3 regions of the Kineosporia sp. NBRC 101731 genome follow, and region 1 is predicted to be linked to each of the others. Evidence: riboswitches for the same ligand, from Rfam matches in the RefSeq annotation. Region 1 holds a riboswitch; each other region holds the start of a gene.
The links. Region 1 has a riboswitch for cobalamin ahead of nrdH (glutaredoxin-like protein NrdH). Riboswitches for the same ligand answer to the same signal wherever they lie in the genome.

Region 1 (4,208 bases):
CCGATCGTGACGGCCCTGGTCACCATGCCCAAGCCGGTGATCGCGGCGGTGGAGGGCACCTGCGTGGGAGCCGGGCTGGCCCTGGCCCTGGCCTGCGACCTGCGGGTGTTCGCCGACGACGCCCACCTGGCCACGGCCTTCACCGCCATCGGATTCACCTGCGACACCGGCCTCTCCCTCACCCTGCCGCGTTCGGTGGGCGAGGCCAGGGCGAAAGAACTACTCCTGCTGGGAGAACCGTTCACCCCGGCTCAGGCGGTGAGGTGGGGCATCGCCGGGCAGGTGGTGCCGGCACCAGAGGTCCAGGAAAGGGCCCAGGCCCTGGCCGCGAGGCTGGCGGCCGGCCCCACCCGGGCCTTCGCCGAGACCAAGCGCCTCCTGAGCACGGCCTCACTGTCGACGGTGCTGCGCCGTGAGGCCGAGGCTCAGGCCCGTCTGGCCCTGACCGCCGACCATACCGAGGCGGTCACGGCCTTCTTGTCCAAGAGCAAGCCGGACTTCAGGGGTAGCTGAACCGGGGGAGGTTTTGCCTGATCACGAACAAAGAATCCTTCGCGATCAGGCAAAATCTCCCCGTTCATCCAGCAAGCTCCATCGTCAATCGACCCCGCAGCGCACGGTCAGATCCTTCTGTTCCCGTCTCGCCGTATCGGCGACCCGACCGCTCAGCAGTTGTGGACGTCCACCATGAATTCTCGCCGGATGCCAGGAGGTCCCGACCACGCCCCGGCGATCGACCACCACGCCGTAAACACCGGTCCGGGCACCCGGACCACCGTTGGCGTAGAACACGAAATTCCCCAGGCCGTAATGCACCGCGGTACGGCCTCGATGCACAGCGGGTTCCAGCACGTGCGCGTGACTACCGACCACAACACTGGCACCCGCGTCCGTCAGGAGATCGGCCAGCTCGCGCTGCCTCGCCGTCGGGCACGACTGCCGCTCCACACCCCAGTGCAGCACGACCACCACCACGTCGGTGCGCGCGGCCTCACGCACGGCCTTCAGGAGCCGTTCCGGGTCTTTGGACGAGGCGAGCCCCGAGGTCTCGCCGGTCGCCTTCCAGGAGTTCACGGCGAAGCTGTCGAGCACGTCCGTGGCCCCGAAGACTGCCAGCCGGACACCGTGGATCGTGCGGCGGTACGGGGTGAAGGCCTCGTCGATGTTCCGGCCGGCGCCGATCATCGGCACCCCGGAACGCTTCCCGGCCTTGAGGGTGTCGTCGAGCCCGATACGGCCGTAGTCCATGCCGTGGTTGTTGGCCACGGTGACCACATCGACCCCGCTCCGGCGCAGCGCCCTCAGACCGGAGGCCGGGGCCCGGAAGGTGTACTGCTTGGGCTCGGCGCGGCCGCGGGTGGTGATCGCGGTCTCCAGGTTCACCACAGCCAGGTCGGCCCGGCGCAGGATCCGGCCGGCACTGCCGATGTCGCCGCCCAGCGCCTTCGCCGACGACCCCTGGAAGTGGACGTCGCCGGCGAAGGCCAGCCGCACGCGTCCACTGCCGGGCATCTTCTTCGTCACTTTTCCGGCCGACGCCGTCGGGACCGGTGTCACGGTCGTCACGGGCGTCCGGGGAATCAGCGGCTCGGGTGCCGCTCGGGCCCAGACGTAGTCGCTGGAGGTCGAACAGGCCGCGACCAGCAGGGCTGAGCAGAGCACCGCTCGGGCCCGACGACGTTTGCCCACGTTTGCACTCCCCCGACGACGGACCCACCTGATCAGTCCCTTCAGTGGGACTGCAGATGCATCGGTAGCGCCCTGATGCCGCTTGATCACGTGGGGTCCAGATTTCCCCCTGTCCGGACAACGCATCGACACGCGTACTAGATCTAGTTGTCGCGGGCACCCCCACCTACGGCATATGGTGCTGCCTGTTGTTGGTTCGCCCTTCCAGCCAGGGAGGGCGTCATCAGAGGGAAGCCGGTGAGAATCCGGGACTGCCCCGCAGCGGTGAGTGGGAACGACCACCGTCAGACAGCACTGGGCACGCGCTTGCGCGCCTGGGAAGCGACGGTCAGTAGGTGCGCTCACAGCGCATGCCTGCGAGTCCGAAGACCTGCCAGCAATGCGCGCGCCCTACGTGGCGCGTGCGTCCGAGGTGCCGCGAGGGACGGAACCGGATGACTTCAGGCTGCCCGTTGGGGCAGGTCTGTGTTCACCCGGGGCTCTCCACCGCGCACGAAGTTCTCGAAGATCGGGATGTGCGAGATGACTATCACCGTTTACAGCAAGCCTTCCTGCGTTCAATGCGACGCGACGTACAGGGCGCTGGCGAAGACCGACCTGGAGTACCAGGTCGTGGACATCACCGAGGACCCCGCGGCCCGCGACCACGTCATGTCGCTGGGGTACATGCAGGCTCCCGTGGTGATCGCCGGTGACGACCACTGGTCGGGCTACCGTCCCGACCGGATCAAGGCGCTGGTGGCGCAGACTGTCTGATCGGATGACCTCGCTGGTCTACTTCTCCAGCGCCTCCGACAACACGCACCGCTTCGTGCAGAAGCTGGACGTCGCCTCGGCACGGATCCCCCTCCGTCCCACCGACCCCTTCCTGCACGTGCGCGATCCGTACGTTCTGGTGGTTCCGACGTACGGTGGGGGCAACGAGGGCGGGGCCGTTCCCCGCCAGGTGGTCCGGTTCCTCAACGACGAGGGGAACCGTTCCCTCATCCGCGGTGTGATTGCCGCCGGCAACACGAATTTCGGTGAGGCCTACTGCATCGCGGGTGACATCATCGCGGCGAAGTGCCAGGTGCCCTACCTGTACGCCTTCGAACTCATGGGAACAGCAGAGGACGTCTTACGCGTCCGAGATGGATTGGAACGATTTTGGCAGCGACAGTCGGTATGACGGACGTTCTGGACGTGGGTATGGACTACCACTCCCTGAACGCGATGCTGAATCTCTACGGTCCGCAGGGCGAGATTCAGTTCGAGAAGGACCGGGAGGCGGCGCGGCAGTATTTCCTGCAGCACGTCAACCAGAACACGGTCTTCTTCCACGACCTGGACGAGAAGCTCGACTACCTGGTCGAGAACAAGTACTACGAAGGCGCGGTGCTCGACCAGTACGACCGGGCGTTCATCAAACGGCTGTACAAGCACGCTTATTCGAAGAAGTTCCGGTTCCCGACCTTCCTCGGGGCGTTCAAGTACTACACCTCGTACACGCTGAAGACGTTTGACGGCAAGCGCTACCTGGAGCGTTTCGAGGACCGGGTCTCGATGGTGGCGCTCACGCTGGCCTCCGGCGACGAGAACTTCGCCCTCCAGCTGGTGGACGAGATCATCACCGGCCGCTTCCAGCCGGCCACCCCGACCTTCCTCAACCTGGGTAAGGCCCAGCGTGGCGAGCCCGTCTCGTGTTTCCTCCTGCGCATCGAGGACAACATGGAGTCGATCGCCCGGGGCATCAACTCCTCGCTGCAGCTGAGCAAGCGCGGCGGCGGCGTGGCCCTGCTGCTGTCGAACGTGCGTGAGTACGGCGCACCGATCAAGCACATCGAGAACCAGTCGTCCGGTGTCATTCCCGTGATGAAGCTGCTCGAAGACTCCTTCTCCTACGCCAACCAGCTCGGGGCGCGTCAGGGCGCGGGTGCGGTGTACCTGCACGCCCACCACCCCGACATCATGCAGTTCCTCGACACCAAGCGGGAGAACGCGGACGAGAAGATCCGGATCAAGACGCTCTCGCTGGGCGTCGTGATCCCGGACATCACGTTCGAGCTGGCGAAGAAGAACGAGGACATGTACCTGTTCTCGCCCTACGACGTGGAGCGCGTCTACGGGGTGCCGTTCGCGGACATCAGCGTGAGCGAGAAGTACCGCGAGATGGTCGACAACGGCGCCATCCGCAAGAAGAAGATCAACGCGCGTGACTTCTTCCAGACGCTGGCCGAGCTGCAGTTCGAGTCGGGTTACCCGTATATCCTTTTCGAGGACACCGCGAACGCGGCCAACCCGATCAAGGGCCGCATCACCCACTCCAACCTGTGCTCCGAGATCCTGCAGGTCTCGACCCCGTCGACGTTCAACACCGACCTGTCGTACGACCACATCGGCCGCGACATCTCGTGCAACCTGGGCTCGATGAACATCGCCACGGCGATGGACTCCCCCGACTTCGGCCGCACCGTCGAGACGGCGATCCGGGCGCTGACCGCGGTCTCCGACCAGACGTCCATCGAGTCGGTGCCCTCGAT
Region 2 (4,208 bases), on a different contig from region 1:
GACATCGGGCAGACCAGCAGGGTCGGGCCGGGGATCAGGTCTGCCCCGGTGTCCCCCGTATCCTCGAGCGGCGCGTCTGCGGCCATCAGCGCGAGCAGCTGCACGGTCTTGCCCAGGCCCATGTCGTCGGCGAGAACCGCTCCCAGGCCCAGGTTCTCCAGGAATGACAGCCAGGCCACGCCGCGCTCCTGGTACGGGCGCAAATCGCCCACGAATCCCTCGGGAACCGTGAAGGGCTGCAACTGGCGATCTTCCGCGGAGGCGAGGAAGTCGGCCAGCCAGCCCGACGCGTCCACCCCGGTCACCTCGAGCCCGGCCGGGCCTTCCGAGCCGGCGCCGATCACCGAGAGCACGTCGGCGATCGACATCGTCTCCGGACCGGTCTTGCGCCGCTTGCGCAGGAAGGCCCGGGCCTTGCGCAGTTTCTCGGGATCGACCTGCATCCACTCACCGCGCAGCCGCACCAGCGGGGCCTGCGACTCGATCAGCAGGGCCACCTCGTCGTCGGTCAGCTGCTGGTCGCCGATCGACAGCCGCCAGTCGTACTCGACGATGTCATTCTGCCGGAAGACCGGTGAGCCCTCGATCCTTCCGGGCTGGGGCGGGGTGCCCGCGCGCAGCCGGGCGCCGAGGCGCTGCGGTTTCGACCACCAGCCGGGCAGCTGCACACCGAACCCCGCACCGATCAGCAGACCCGCGGACTCGGTCAGGAACTGGTGCGCGGTGGCGGTCTCCATCAGCAGCTGCGCCGGGCGGGCCTGCAGCAGGGCGTCGCGCAGGGGCGGGAAGAGCCGCAGCGCCCGGCCCAGTTCGGCGAGCAGCGTCTCCTGCGGGCGGGGGGCGTTGCGGCGCAGCCGGGTCAGGGTCAGCTCGGCGTCCCAGATCTGCTGGGCCGGGATGAACAGGCCGGGCTGATCGGCGTCCTGCAGACCGAACTCGAGCCGCCACATCGCCGCCTCGTCGGCCGGTCGCAGCTCCTCGTCGCCCGGGCGCAGCACGCTGGTGATGTCGTCGTCGGTGGGCTCGACCAGCCGGAAACCGGCCCGGACCAGACCGCCGGAGACCGCCTCGGCCTGCCACTGCTCCAGACCCGTGACCAGCTGGCCGATCTGGCGCCGGTTCGCGGGGAACGCCGGGTAGGGGCCGTGCAGGGCCTGCCGCCAGCCGGCCAGCCCGAGCCCGCCGGACGCCCGGGCCGGACGCAGCCGGGCCCGCACCCCGACGTCGACGAAGGCGTCCACCGCCGCGGCCGCACACCGGCCCGGCGTGAACCCGGTCGCCCCGGTCGCCCCGGTCGCCCCGGAGGCCAGCGCCGCACCGAACGAGGGCGGCAGGGTCGCGACCGCGTGCCGGAACCACTCCCCGTCGTCACCGGTGAGAACCGGGCGCCACCGGGCCACCCCGTGACCGTCGGGAGCCTCCAGCGCGACCGGCAGCACGCGTCCCCTGCTGATCAGATCTTCGGAGAAGGCGAGCAGAGCGAGAAGGTGACGGACGTCGGAACCGAGCGCCACCGCGTCCCCCATTGACCCTTTCAGGCCGTCGAGCACCGCGGGCGCCTGGGCGGCGGGCACCGAGACGGTGACCACCCGCCACCGGACCTCGGGAAACAGCCGGGCCGACTCGCCCTCGACGTGACCGGAGGCGCCGGGCGCCCAGCCCGAGCGCAGGTCGAGCAGCTCGGGCGAACCGGCCGGGGCGTGCTGGAAAGAGGGCAGCACGAGGTCGGCGGTGCCCTCCTGCCAGCCCTCGGCGATCAGGCCGCAGACGTCGGTGAGGGTCTTCGTGAGCTCGTCGGCGGCAATGTCGAAGGGATGCTCGCGCACCTTGGGACGGCGCCCGGTGCGCTCGGCGGGCACCGCGCGGACCTGCGGATCTTCCGCCCAGAGAAGGAGAGAGCCGTCGTCTGCGGGATCACCGGGGCCGGGAGACCACCAGGCATGGACGACGAACACCGCCCAAGGGTAGGCCAGGGGTTGGGTGCCGTGCGCCGGGCTGGCACAGTGGCACCGTCAGATACCCCCGAACAATCGAGCGGCGTGGTGGACAGGAAGCCGGTGAGATTCCGGCGCGGTCGCGCCACTGTGAGCGCTGAGTGACGTTTCTGGATCGATGGTCACGGCCCGTCAGGGCTGGAAGGCCTGAGACCTCACGAGGACGCCGAGCCAGGAGACTGTGCCACGCCGCAGCAACCCGCCGCGCGGACGGCGAGGAAGAGGACGTTCGTGACCGACGTGCCCATCGAACGGCAGCCCGTTCTGCTCATCTCCACCTCCGACACCGACCTGCTCAGCGCTCGCGCCAGCAACGTTCCGTACCGGCTGGCCAACCCGAACCGGGTGTCCGTGGACGACCTGGACGGCCTGCTCGACGGTGTGGCCGTCACCGTGGTGCGCCTGCTCGGCGGCACCCGGGCCTGGGAGGAGGGCCTGGCCGCCCTGCTGTCCAAGGGGGTGCCGGTGGTCGTGCTCTCCGGCGAGGCGCTGCCCGACGCCGATCTGATGAGCCGCTCCACCGTTCCCGTCGGGGTGGCCACCCAGGCCCACGGGTACCTGGTCGAGGGCGGTCCGGGCAACCTCGCCGAACTGCACGCGTTCCTGACCGACACCGTGCTCCTGACCGGATTCGGTTTCGAGCCGCCGGCCGGCACCCCGCTGTGGGGAATCCTGGAGCGACCCCCCGTGACAGGCGACCGTCCCACCGTCGCGGTGCTCTATTACCGCGCCCACCACGTGGCCGGGAACACCGCGTTCGTCGAGGCGCTCTGCACGGCCGTCGAGGACGCGGGCGGGCGGGCGCTGCCGATCTTCTGCGCCACCCTGCGCGGGGCGGACGACGACCTGCTGGCCACGCTGGGCACCGCCGACGCCCTGCTGGTGACCGTGCTCGCGGCCGGAGGCAACCGGCCCGCCAACGCCTCGGCCGGGGGTGACGACTCCACCTGGGACATCGGCGCCCTGGCCGCGCTGGATGTGCCGATCCTGCAGGCCATCAGCACGCTGACCTCGCGTCAGCGGTGGGTGGAGAGCTCCGAGGGGCTGATCCCACTGGACGCCGCCAACCAGGTGGCGATCCCGGAGTTCGACGGCCGGCTGATCACGGTGCCGTTCTCGTTCAAGGAGGTCGACGCGGACGGGCTCACGCAGTACGTCGCCGACCCAGAAAGATCAGCGCGGGCAGCCGGTATCGCAGTGGCCCACGCCCGTCTGCGGGCCGTTCCGCCGGCGGTCAAGCGGGTGGCCCTGATGCTCACCGCCTATCCGACCAAGCACGCGCGCATCGGTAACGCGGTGGGGCTCGACACCCCGGCCTCGGCACTGGCCCTGCTGGCGTCGATGAGGGACGCGGGGTACGACGTCGGCCCTTCCGAGGGCGAAGGTGCGTTCCCGGGTTTCGCGGCGATGGACGGCGACGCCCTGGTGCACGGGCTGATCGAGGCCGGCGGCCAGGACCTGGACTGGCTGACCGAGGACGACCTGGCGCGCAACCCGGTCCGGATCCCGGCCGCGGTGTACCGGCGCTGGTTCGCGACCCTGCCCGACGACCTGCGCGCGTCGGTCGAGGGGCACTGGGGCGCGGTACCGGGCGAGATGTTCGTCGACCCGCCGGGCGGGGCCCTGTCGAGCGGTGACCCGGACGGCGACATCGTGCTGGCCGCGATCATCGCGGGCAACGTGGTGATGCTGCTGCAACCGCCGCGGGGCTTCGGCGACAACCCGGTCGCGATCTACCACGACCCGGAGATGCCGCCCTCGCACCACTACCTGGCCGCCTACTACTGGCTGAACCTTCCTGCCTCCGAAGGCGGTTTCGGTGCGGATGCGGTGGTGCACCTGGGTAAGCACGGCACCCTGGAGTGGACGCCCGGCAAGACGCTCGCGCTGTCGGCGTCCTGCGCGCCCGACGCGGCACTGGGCAACCTGCCGCTGATCTACCCGTTCCTGGTGAACGACCCGGGCGAGGGCACGCAGGCCAAGCGCCGGGCCCACGCCACGCTGGTCGACCACCTGGTGCCGCCGATGGCCCGGGCCGACTCCTACGGCGACATCGCCCGCCTGGAGCAGCTTCTCGACGAGTACGCCTCGGTCACGGCCCTCGACCCGGCCAAGGGCCCGGCGATCCAGTCGCAGATCTGGACGCTCATGCACGCGGCCAAGCTCGATCACGACCTGGGTCTGACGCAGCGGCCGCACGAGGCCGAGTTCGAC
Region 3 (4,208 bases), on a different contig from region 1:
TGGACACGAAACCCGCCAGCTGCTCGGCGAAGTACTGCACCATGTCGTTGCGCTCGGGCTCACCGTGCACCAGCACGTCCAGACCCAGCGTCTCCTGCAGGCGGATGACGTGCTCGACCTCGGCGCGCATCCGCTGCTCGTAGTCCGGGCGGGACAGTTCGCCGCGACGCCAGTTGGCCCGGGCCCGGCGCAGCGCCCGGGTCTGCGGGAACGAGCCGATCGTGGTGGTGGGCAGATCCGGCAGGTTCAGCCGTTCCGCCTGCCGGGCAGCCCGTTCCGGGTAAGGGTGGGCCCGTTGCGCGTCGGCGGCCGACACCTGCGCGGCGCGCTCGCGCACCCGGGGGTCGTTCGTCATCGCCGAGGCCCGGCGGTTCTCGAGAACCTGCTGGTTGCGGTCCAGCTCGTCCGCGATCGTCGCCGGGCCGGCCGTGATGCCGCGGGCCAGCAGCACCACTTCGTCGAGCTTCTGGCGGGCGAAGGCGAACCAGCTGCGGACGTCGGGCGCCAGATCGGTCTCGAGGCTCACGTCGAGGGGGACGTGCAGGAGGGAGCAGGACGACGAGACCACGATCTCGTCGGCCAGGCCGGACAGCGTGGTCAGCAGCCCGAGCTGCCGACGCAGGTCGGCGGCCCAGACGTTGCGGCCGTCCACCACCCCGGCCACCAGGCGCTTGCCGGGCAGGCCACCCACGGCGTCGAGTTCCCCGACGTTCGCGGCCCCCGGGCCGGTGAGATCCAGTGCGATCCCCTCGACCGGGGCGTCCCGCAGCAGCGGCATCGCCTCTCGCACCACCCCGAAATAGGTAGCCAGCAGCAGCTTCGGCCGGTTCTCGAGGGTGCCGAGCCGGTCGATCGCGGTGGCGAGGGCGTCGAGCACCGTCGGCGGCTGGTCCTGCGCCAGCACCGGCTCGTCCAGTTGCACCCACGAGACCCCCTCGGCCGCGAGCTCGGTGAGGGCCTGTTCGTAGACGGGCAGCAGCTCCTCGAGCAACGACATCGGGTCGAAGTCCGGGTCCACACCGGGTGCCGGCTTGGCCAGCCGCAGAAAGGTCACCGGTCCCACGAGTACCGGCCGGGCGTCCAGGCCCAGCGTGCGGGCCTGCTGGTACTCGCGGCGCGGCTTGCTCAGGTCGAGCGTGAAGGTGGTGTCGGGGCGCAGTTCCGGCACCAGGTAGTGGTAGTTCGTGTCGAACCACTTCGTCATCTCCAGCGGGGCCACGCCGGCCGTGCCCCGGGCCATCGCGAAGTAGCGCTCCAGGCCGTCGGTCACCGCCCGGTGCCGCTCCGGCACCGCCCCGACCAGGCAGATGGTGTCGAGCACCTGGTCGTAGAGCGAGAAGTCGTTGCAGGGGACGTCGGTCAGGCCGGCGGCCTGCAGGGTCTCGAAGACCTCCCGGCGCTGCGCCACCACGGTGCGCTCGAGGTTGTAGCCGCTCAGCTCACCGCGCCAGTAGGCCTCGATCGCCTTCTTCATCGCGCGGTTGCGGCCGATCCGGGGATGGCCGAGGACGGTGGCGGGCAGGGGGCCGCCCGGGAATCTCGTACGGGTCACGTGCTCTCTCCTCGCGAGCTCGGTCACGACCGATGGCTCTCCAGGCAGCACGGAGCGACACCCCTGATCGGGGTGGAGGTCCGCCGAAGCCCGCCCACGAGGCCCACCGGTCACCCGCGGGCCGACGGCCCACGGCGTCACTGGCAGGTCTTCGGACTCGCGGGCACACGCCTTCCGGCGTACCTACTGGCCGTCGCTTCCCGGACGCTCTCGCGCCCAGTGCTCATGACGGCGGTCGTTCCCGCTCACCGCTGCGGGGCAGTCCCGGAATCGCACCGGGTTCCCTCTTACGACGGCGTACCTGGCGGGCACGACGAACCAGCAACCAGGCGACTATAGGCGGGCCGCAGGGTTCGGTGCCCACCCGCGTCCCTCCTTCTTGCCCTCCGGGCGGGAAGCAGAATGTACCCGCATGGCAACAAGGGGTGTGTAAGCCGTCAAAACGACTTATGGTCCGCTACATGGCTGGGTTTTCTGAGAGGTACGGGCCGGGGGTGCCCAAGGAACTGGATCGCTATCTGGTTCCGAGCGAGGAGATCGTCTTCCTCCTGCGCCGGCACTGGGTGGTGCTCGCCGAGCCGTTCCTGACGACGATGCTCGGTCTGCTGCTGCTGGCCGTGGTGGGTGGTCTGGTCGGTGAGCCGGTGTCGACCATCCTGACGGTGGGCTGGCTGCTGCTGCTCTCCCGCCTGATCCTGGTGGCCTGGGAGTGGTGGTACGAGCTGGTCGTGGCGACCGACAAGCGGCTGATGCTGGTGCACGGCATCGTCACCCGCAAGGTCGACATCATGCCGATGGGCAAGGTCACCGACATGCGGTACGACCGCACGGTGACGGGTCAGGTCTTCGGCTACGGCAAGTTCGTGATGGAGTCCGCCGGTCAGGACCAGGCGCTGAGCACCATCAACTACATTCCCGACTCCGACCTGCACTACCAGCAGATCTCGCAGCTGATCTTCGCCCCGGGCGAGCCGCGCCTGACCAAGGGCACGCGTAGTTCCCGGGTGCCGGTGACGGAGCCCGAAGACGCCTGGTGGCGGCGCAAGGACTGAGTTCGCACCTCACGGATCACCGCCGGAAACCCGGTCCTGATCCGCTGAGGTGGGCGCACATCCGGGCCGGGTCGGCCTGATCGCGGGCTGACTGTTGGCGGGCTGACTGTTGGCGGGCTGATTGGCCGCGGCCTGATCGGCCATGGCCTCGGTCAACCCGCCGATATTGCCGCCGCGCGGATATTGCGCGACACCTCATCGGTGCCGGCCTCGGTGACGCTGCGGTTCATCCCGCGATGGTGGCACTCTGCTCGATCGCGAGGGCGATCGTGGTGCGGGACCAGTGCGGTGACCACGAAGGTTGGGCACCTTCCCGTTCGTGATCATGCAAACCTTCCCCGGCGAAGTGGGGGCATCTCCCGGCCTCCCTCGGGGCTGCGGGATTGCATGACCACGAATGAAGGACTGTCGGCGAACGTCGGTGGCCACCGCACTGGATGATGCGCGAGATCGTCCCGGCCTCCTTGCTGATGGCACCGATCGATCCGCCGGTATCGACCTTGAGGGTCTACACGCGGTGCGGGACGTCCTCGATGGGCTGGATAGGCCCGGTGGCCCGGTGGCCCGGTGGCCCGGTGGTCTGGGTGGCCCGGGGTGGCCCTGAGCTGCCCGGGCGGTGACCTGTGCTCGAGTTGCCCGGACGCACCGGCCGGCGCCGGCGCCACGTCACCGATCGTGCGGATCCCTCAGGATCCCCCAGGTTCCCCCAGACTGAATTGCCGTACGAGATGTGGCATCGGCATCAGGCCCGACGGGTTGAAGGCGCCCGGGGCGCGATCTAGGTTGACGAAGAAGATTCTTTGAACAGAAAGAGTGAGGTCACGCGTGAAGCTCGGTTACAAGGCATCGGCAGAGCAGTTCGCTCCCGGTCAGCTGGCGGACTTCGCCGTGCAGGCCGAGGACCAGGGCCTGGACTCGGTGTGGATCTCCGACCACTTCCAGCCGTGGCGGCACGTCGACGGGCATGCTCCCTCGGCCCTGGTGTGGCTGCCCTGGGTGGCGGCCCGGACGCAGCGGGTCCAGCTGGGCACGAGTGTGCTCACGCCCACCCTGCGCTACAACCCGGCCGTGATCGCCCAGGCGTTCGCCACCCTGGGCTGTCTGGCCCCGGGCCGGGCGATCCTGGGCATCGGTACCGGTGAGGCCCTGAACGAGACGGCCGTAGGGGTGAACTTCCCGGAGACCCGCGAGCGCTTCGCCCGCCTGCGCGAGGCGGTGCGCCTGATCAAGCAGTTGTGGTCGGAAGAACGCGTGACGTTCGAGGGCGAGTACTACCGCCTGCACGACGCCACCGTGTACGACCGGCCCGAGCAGCCGGTGCCGATCTACATCGCCGGCGGCGGGCCGGGTGTGACCAAGTACGCCGGGCGCGCGGGCGACGGGTACATCTGCACCTCGGGCAAGGGCATGGGTCTCTACGAGGAGACCTTGCTGCCGGCCCTGAAGGAGGGGCTGGAGGCGTCGCAGCGGCCTTTCGAGGCCATCGACAAGACCATCGAGATCAAGCTGAGCTTCGACGAGGACCCGGCCCAGGCCCTGGAGAACACCCGGTTCTGGGCGCCGCTGTCGCTCTCTGCGGATCAGAAGGCGTCGGTGCACGACCC

Region 2: linked by a shared signal. The riboswitch ahead of cobN (cobaltochelatase subunit CobN) and the one ahead of nrdH (glutaredoxin-like protein NrdH) in region 1 are both predicted to bind cobalamin.
Region 3: linked by a shared signal. The riboswitch ahead of metE (5-methyltetrahydropteroyltriglutamate--homocysteine S-methyltransferase) and the one ahead of nrdH (glutaredoxin-like protein NrdH) in region 1 are both predicted to bind cobalamin.

The regions. Positions count from the first base shown of each region.
Region 1 is NZ_BSTC01000018.1:88,735-92,942, reverse strand. It holds gene QSK05_RS32435 (enoyl-CoA hydratase/isomerase family protein) at 1-513, shown strand, start outside; gene QSK05_RS32430 (CapA family protein) at 598-1,689, opposite strand; cobalamin riboswitch at 1,865-2,081, shown strand; gene nrdH (glutaredoxin-like protein NrdH) at 2,212-2,445, shown strand; gene nrdI (class Ib ribonucleoside-diphosphate reductase assembly flavoprotein NrdI) at 2,450-2,857, shown strand; gene nrdE (class 1b ribonucleoside-diphosphate reductase subunit alpha) at 2,854-4,208, shown strand, end outside.
Region 2 is NZ_BSTC01000002.1:143,762-147,969, forward strand. It holds gene QSK05_RS07860 (DEAD/DEAH box helicase) at 1-1,955, opposite strand, end outside; cobalamin riboswitch at 2,024-2,197, shown strand; gene cobN (cobaltochelatase subunit CobN) at 2,226-4,208, shown strand, end outside.
Region 3 is NZ_BSTC01000006.1:147,525-151,732, forward strand. It holds gene metE (5-methyltetrahydropteroyltriglutamate--homocysteine S-methyltransferase) at 1-1,552, opposite strand, end outside; cobalamin riboswitch at 1,678-1,890, opposite strand; gene QSK05_RS18530 (PH domain-containing protein) at 2,014-2,604, shown strand; gene QSK05_RS18535 (hypothetical protein) at 2,757-2,900, opposite strand; gene QSK05_RS18540 (hypothetical protein) at 3,045-3,224, shown strand; gene fgd (glucose-6-phosphate dehydrogenase (coenzyme-F420)) at 3,418-4,208, shown strand, end outside.